2 regions of the Brevibacillus sp. genome follow, and region 2 is predicted to be linked to the other one. Evidence: riboswitches for the same ligand, from Rfam matches in the RefSeq annotation. Region 2 holds a riboswitch; the other holds the start of a gene.

Region 1 (3,405 bases), on a different contig from region 2:
TGATCCGCCCTTACAATTACTTGTCGGTCAAGACAGCGCAAGCATTTGGGGAAGGGATATTCCGCTTCCTGTTTTTCGCAGGGCCAGGAATTTTTCTCATCAGCTTGATTATCCCGTTTCATTTTCCCGCGACAGCGACTGGCTGGGGATTGTATTTGATCAGTCTCATGTTTGCTTTTTTGATCAACACGCAAATCAACCTGCTGACGGGGCTGTTCACCTTTTTCCTGTTCCGCAACGACGGGATGATGCGGGCGAAGCGTGTCGTCGTTGATTTGATGTCGGGCCTGGTGCTGCCGATCAGCTTTTTCCCGGGCTGGGCGCAAACGGTTATGGGCTTTTTGCCATTCCAGGCCGTCAACTACTATCCGAGCCTGATTTTCACAGGGGCGATTACTCCGGGGCGTTCCTGGGAGTTGATCGGCTTCCAGGCGATCTGGATGGTTGTTATTCTGGTTCCGATTCTGATTTTGTGGCGCATGGCCCGAAATCGGCTGGTCGTGCAAGGGGGGTAGCATATGCAAAACGTCAAGCACATTTTCGGTATTTTCGCCGACTACCTGGGCCAGTATTTCAAGACGAGACTTGCCTATCGGGCTGACTTTCTCGGGGATTTTGTGTCCAACTTGATTTCCGAGCTGATCAATCTAGTGTTCATCATCGTCGTCTTCACGCATGTGCCGTTGATGAAGGAATGGACGCGGGACGAAATCATTTTCATTTACGGTTTCTTTTTGGTGCCGTATGCCTTATTCTCGATGTTTTTCGGGTTTTGGGACTTCAACGAACGCTATATTATCCGGGGTGAAATGGACCGCATCTTGACCAGGCCGATCCACAATCTGGCACAGGTCTGTCTGGAGTCGATCGCACCGGACCGGATTTTCGGCGTCATCACAGGGCTGATCATCATGGGCTATGCTGCTTTTCAGCTCGATTTGACGTTTTACTGGTACGACCTGTTCATCTTCATCGGGCTTGTGATCAGTGGCGCCCTGATTTACGGCGGGGTGTACACGGCGATTGCCGCCGTCAGCTTTTTCTCCGATTCCCGGACAGGAATTGCCCCGATGATTTACAACATCCAGCAGTACGGGCGTTACCCCGTGGATGTGTACAACAAAGCGATTCGCTTCGTGCTGACTTACGTGCTGCCGTTTGCTTTTGTCGGGATTTACCCGGCGGCTTACTTTTTGCGAAAAGAAGTGTGGTATACGTACGCAGCACTTACTCCGGTAGTCGCGGTCATCTTCTTTGGCATCGGCTTGCTCGTCTGGAACTGGGGCGTCACCAAGTATCGGGGAGCAGGGTCGTAGTGGCAGAAGCCACTTTTGGTGCGATTTGGTAGGCAGGAGCAGGATTATGGATTTTTATTTGGGAACGGTTATGGTAATATTAGAGGTAACGAGCTTGAAAGAAAAAAAGACCGTCCGGGGGCTACCGGAACGGTCTGGTCTGTACAAACGAGGCTTCCCTCAAAGGGGACGGCTCACAGTTTTGTGAAGAATAGACCGCCGAGGAGCAGTCAACTCAAGGGCGGTCTATTTCTTTTAGGTCCAGGTAACTACCTATAGCACGTGGCGACTTTAGGCTGAGAAGCCCCATTTTTTTAAAAATATATCCAACTAAATCAATTGGAAAATAACAATAAAATGTCGATTTAACAGTTTCGTCTATTGTCAAATCGAAAAAGCGCAGTATAATATGCTGTATACAACTACACAATTCCTTCAGGGCAGGGTGAAATTCCCGACCGGCGGTGATGGTGCAATCAGCACGTCAAGCCCGCGAGCCTCCCGAGCTGTTGACAGCGACGGAGTGCAGGATCTGGTGAGATTCCAGAGCCGACAGTACAGTCTGGATGGGAGAAGGATGACGACAGTACGTTTACCACACACGTGCTTGTTTGCCTGTGCTGACAGGACAGATGCGATGAGGCATGCATGATGAGCCGCCTCGTTGTTTCTTGAACCTGTGTTTATTGCACATGCTTTGTCATACGCCTGTAAGCTGCCCTGAGAATTATTCTCAGGGTATTTTTATGTTTGCAAAAGCGTAGACATTTTGGCACGTGTGGGCAAGACCGCTGTTGCCATTCCTCAGAAGGAGAAAAAACGAGGAGATGGTACACATGAAAGAAACAGCCCTGCACACATCGCGCAGAGCAACCCAGCGGATCGTGACGATTCCGATGCTGGCAGCCGTTGCTTTTATCTTGCAGTATTTGGAGGTTCCCGTTCCGCTGATGCCGAGCTTTTTGAAGCTTGATTTCAGTACGTTGCCAGCGCTGATCGGCGGACTCATGTACGGCCCTGTAGCCGGCATTATCATCGAAGTTTTGAAAAATACATTGCACATGCTCTTTAAAAATACAGACGGATTGTTGATCGGAGAGCTTGCCAACGTCGTGGCGGGCGCCAGCTTTATTTTGCCAGCCGTCCTTCTGCAACGCAGCGGTCAAGGGAAAAAAGGCTTTTTATCGGGCCTCGCGCTTGGAACGTTGCTGATGACGATTGTCATGGCTGTTGCCAATGCGTACGTCCTGCTCCCGGCATACGCCGCTCTTTATCAGATGCCGATGGCAGAGCTGTTGGCCATGTTCAACGCAACCAGCGTCTGGTCCCTGGTCATGGTCGGTATCGTTCCGTTCAACCTGTTCAAAGGGGTCGTGCTCGCGCTGGTCGCGTATCCGGTCTACGCCAAGCTTGGTGCGCGCATTGCCCTCAGAACCACAAATTGACAACGGCTGCGCGACTTGCTAAGATATTCCCTAACAAAAAGCAGTTTAGCGAAAAGGCTATGAAAGGACCCGCAGCTATATCCTGGTTCCAGAGAGTCGGCCCTAGTCTGGAAGGCTGATACGAGGCGTACCTGCACCCCATCCTGAAGCCGCCAGCGACGAGCTGGTCCGGTTGCCCGCCGTTATCGGGTTGTTGAGTGGACTTATGGCTTGTGCCATGGTCAATCAGGGTGGTACCGCGGAAGTGAATCCTCCGTCCCTTTTTTGGGATGGGGGATTTTTTGCATTTTCATGTAAGAAAAAAGGAGCGTAGAAGGATGAAAGAGGACAAAGCGTTCGTAAAAGAAATTACACCGCAGTCGGAAGATTTTTCGCGCTGGTACATCGAGGCGATCAAAAAAGCGGATTTGATGGATTACACGCCAGTGCGCGGCTGCATCGTCTTCAAACCGGATGGCTTCGAGCTGTGGGAGCGCATCCAGGAGGCGATGGACAAAAGGTTCAAAGAGACGGGACACCGCAACGCCTACTTCCCAATGCTGATTCCCGAGTCCTTTTTCCAAAAAGAAAAAGAGCACATCGAGGGCTTCAACCCAGAGCTGCCTTGGGTGACGGAAGCGGGAGGAGAGCAGCTGGAGGAAAAGCTTGCCCTGCGCCCGACTTCG
Region 2 (3,405 bases):
TGGCCGCGATCTCCCAAAAGCCGCTCTACATACTTGCCGATGACGTCTGTCTCCAGATTCACCTGATCGCCTGCACGCCGATCCTGCAAGCTGGTCTGCGCCAGCGTGTGCGGGATGATCGACACGCTGAAATGCGTATCCGCAGCTTCCACCACAGTGAGACTGATGCCATCCACGCAAATCGAGCCGCGCTCGATGACGTATTTCAACAGCTCCGCGCTCGCTTCGATCTTAAACAGCACAGCGTTGGCGTGCGGCTGTCGCGACACGATCGTGCCTGTCCCGTCCACGTGCCCGGAGACGATATGCCCGCCAAAACGGTCGCCCAAGCGCATCGCCCGCTCCAGGTTGACTCGCTGGCCCGCTCGCAGATGGCGCAGGCTCGTCTTTTTCATCGTTTCCGGCATGACGTCGACCTGAAAATGCCGCTGCGTAAACGAAGTAACCGTCAGGCAAATCCCGTTGACTGCGATGCTGTCGCCCAGCTGCACACCTTCGAGCACCCGCTGCGCCCGGATCACGAGCTGACTCGCCTGATCGTTGCCCGTGAGCGATTCCACCGTGCCCAGCTCTTCTACCAGTCCGGTAAACATCGGCTTTCCTCCTCTTTTTACACGGTTTATAACACCGGAAAGCAGCCATCGGCCTCGGTGAAACAAAGCCGTCTGTCTCCGATTCGCTTTTTTGTCCTCACTCCCACTGTGGATAGCCGCTGATCCGCAAGTCCAGCTCATCCAGTTGCTCAACGGTCGGATTCGCCAGCTTGACCGCCTGATCCATCGTGGAAAAGCCTTGTCCTCCAAACGGTGTCGGCGCCTGGCCACCGCCAATCATTTTCAGCGACACGTAGCTGATCACTTTTTGAATCGCCCGCGCCTGCAAAAACGCTCCGTTGACCGCGGCCCCGCCTTCGACGAGAAGCGAAGTGATTCCCCATTCGCCCAGCGTGTCCAGCACCTCGTCCACCCTAATCTGCTCATCTGCCACGAACAGCCGGATACCTTTTTCCGCAAAAGCCTCCTGCTTCGCTTGCGCCGCAGCTTTCGTCGTAAAAATCCAGGTGGGCGCATCCGTATTTTGAATCACGTTGGCCCCGAGCGGCGTGCGCAGCTGACTGTCCCAGATGATACGCACAGGCTGTCGCCCATGCGCTTGCCCGTCCAGTCTCGCCGTCAAAAGCGGATCGTCCGCAAGCACCGTGCCTACTCCGACCAGGATCGCGTCGTGCTGTCTGCGCAGCTCGTGCACTTCCCCCCGCGCCCGCGCACCCGTTATCCAGCGGCTGTGCCCGCTTTCGGTAGCGATCTTGCCATCCAGCGTGCTCGCTGTTTTGATCGTCACAAACGGACGCCGCGTCTTGATAAAGTGGAAAAAGACTTCATTCAGCTTTTTCGCTTCCGCTTCATGCACGCCGACAACCACTTCCACGCCTGCTGCCCGCAGCTTCTCCGCGCCTTTTCCCGCGACGAGCGGATTCGGGTCCAGCGTGGCGATCACGGCACGCCGGATGCCAGCCGCGATCACCGCCTCGGCGCACGGAGGCGTTTTGCCGTGATGACTGCACGGCTCCAATGTGACATACAGCGTAGCGCCAGCCGCTTTTTGCCCTGCCATCCGCAGAGCGTGCACTTCTGCATGAGGTTCGCCTGCACGCAAATGCGCTCCCATGCCTACTACCTCTCCGTTGTTTACCAGGACTGCACCGACGAGCGGATTGGGGCTCGTCTGACCGTTTGCCGAGCGCGCCAAATCCAGTGCCAGTGCCATGAACCGCATGTCCTGCTCCATGTAAACCTCCTCTTTCATGCACGGATTCCAGCCAATGCAAAAAGCCCTCGAAACCACTAGCGGCTCAGGGCATAAGGAAAGAAGCCTTATCGCATCCGTTTTTTGCAAAAGGGATGCCAAAAAGCATGGTCAGCTCTTCTTCCATCCGGACTTTACCGTCGGCTCTGGATTTGCACCAGATCAGTCGCTAAACCGTAACGATCAGCGAGTCGCGGGCTTTAGACGTACATACGTCATTACCGCCGGTCGGGAATTTCACCCTGCCCTGAAGATTTTGCGCTATGCAGTTTTCCAATAAAAAACGCCCACGAGCAAACGATACTCAGGGCGTAGGGAAAAAAGCCTCGTGACAGTTCTGTTTTTGAAAAAACAGCCGCCGAAGCTATTGTAAGACACCTTCTCCCATCCGGACTTTACCGTCGGCCTTGGATTTGCACCAAGTCAGTCGCTATCCATACAGCAATAGCGAGTCGCGGGCTCAGACGTGCGTTCGTCATTACCGCCGGTCGGGAATTTCACCCTACCCTGAAGGCTGGTATTCAGTTAGGCACAGTATAGCACACATTTCTCGTCAACTGTCACTTTTTTAGGTGGAAGTGTCCTTTTCCTGCTCTCCGCGAGCGCGGCTACAAAATGTCCAGCAGCTCGCGCAAGTCCGTGATGTACGCTCGCGGCGACACTTCGTTGCGCTCCATGTCCGCCCGCTCTCCCTGATACGCGATAAACGCCACTTCCCCGCCGTGCGCCGCTTTTCCGTCAATCCAGGAATCTCCGACCATCGTCCACGCCGTAGCAGACCAGTTGGGGTATTGGGCGCGGATGTAGTGAATCCCGGACGGATGCGGTTTGAGTGTCGTCATCTGCTCGCGCGCGACAATCTCCTGGAAACAATCGGCGATTCCCGTATGATTCAGCGCTTCCTCGGCGGCTGCGTAGGCATTGTTGGTCAAAATGAACAAATGATACCGTTCCTTTAGGTGGGCGAGCACTTCCTTGACGTGGTCTTCCAGGACAGCCTCGTGCATCCCTGCTTTTTCAATCGCGGTCACGGCTTCCCACATCGTTTGCTCAAGCTGACTCGTCATCCGGCCCGACTTTCTGCCCATTTCGATCAATTGCGAAGCGGTGTGGCTGCGCCAGTCAAAAGTCGGCTCGCACAGCCCGTGCTCAGCCCATAAGGTAAAAATGGCCTGCTTCATTTCCAAAAAGTTGATTTTGGATTGCAGCAACGTATTGTCCATATCGAAAATGATGCCTTTTATCGACGCTCTGGTCATTGTCGGATCTCTCCCCCTTTTGCCAATGATTATTTGGTCAAGTATACCAAATTAAGAACGTTCGACTAGATACGAAAACGGGAATCAGGACTTTTTCCAATCGCAAAAGCTCGTGAACGACGCCCAGACGATCGACGATAAAAACATCATCATCCAGGGACAGGACCAGGAGAAAAACACCTCATGGAGCATGATCGGCGGCACGCTCAGCAGCCAGGAGGGCGTGATTGAGCTGACCGTCACCTGAGGTGAGCCGTAGATTTCCCCGACACCTTTTCACGGAACGAAAAAAGCGACAGCCCGCTGCTGCCGCTTTTTTGTTGTTCCCGCCATTCGCCAA

What was found. A riboswitch is a leader RNA that binds a small molecule or an ion and turns the genes downstream of it on or off. The one in region 2 is predicted to bind FMN.
Region 1: another riboswitch for FMN. It lies ahead of DEP07_RS09970 (ECF transporter S component); the one in region 2 lies ahead of ribD (bifunctional diaminohydroxyphosphoribosylaminopyrimidine deaminase/5-amino-6-(5-phosphoribosylamino)uracil reductase RibD).

Annotation. Positions count from the first base shown of each region.
Region 1 is NZ_DOTK01000036.1:12,601-16,005, reverse strand. Features, by position in the region: gene DEP07_RS09980 (ABC transporter permease) at 1-515, shown strand, start outside; gene DEP07_RS09975 (ABC transporter permease) at 519-1,316, shown strand; FMN riboswitch at 1,723-1,877, shown strand; gene DEP07_RS09970 (ECF transporter S component) at 2,132-2,740, shown strand; gene proS (proline--tRNA ligase) at 3,058-3,405, shown strand, end outside.
Region 2 is NZ_DOTK01000045.1:68,380-71,784, forward strand. Features, by position in the region: gene DEP07_RS13610 (riboflavin synthase) at 1-593, opposite strand, end outside; gene ribD (bifunctional diaminohydroxyphosphoribosylaminopyrimidine deaminase/5-amino-6-(5-phosphoribosylamino)uracil reductase RibD) at 691-1,788, opposite strand; FMN riboswitch at 1,918-2,065, opposite strand; FMN riboswitch at 2,179-2,325, opposite strand; gene DEP07_RS13620 (HAD family hydrolase) at 2,415-3,065, opposite strand; gene DEP07_RS13625 (hypothetical protein) at 3,178-3,312, shown strand.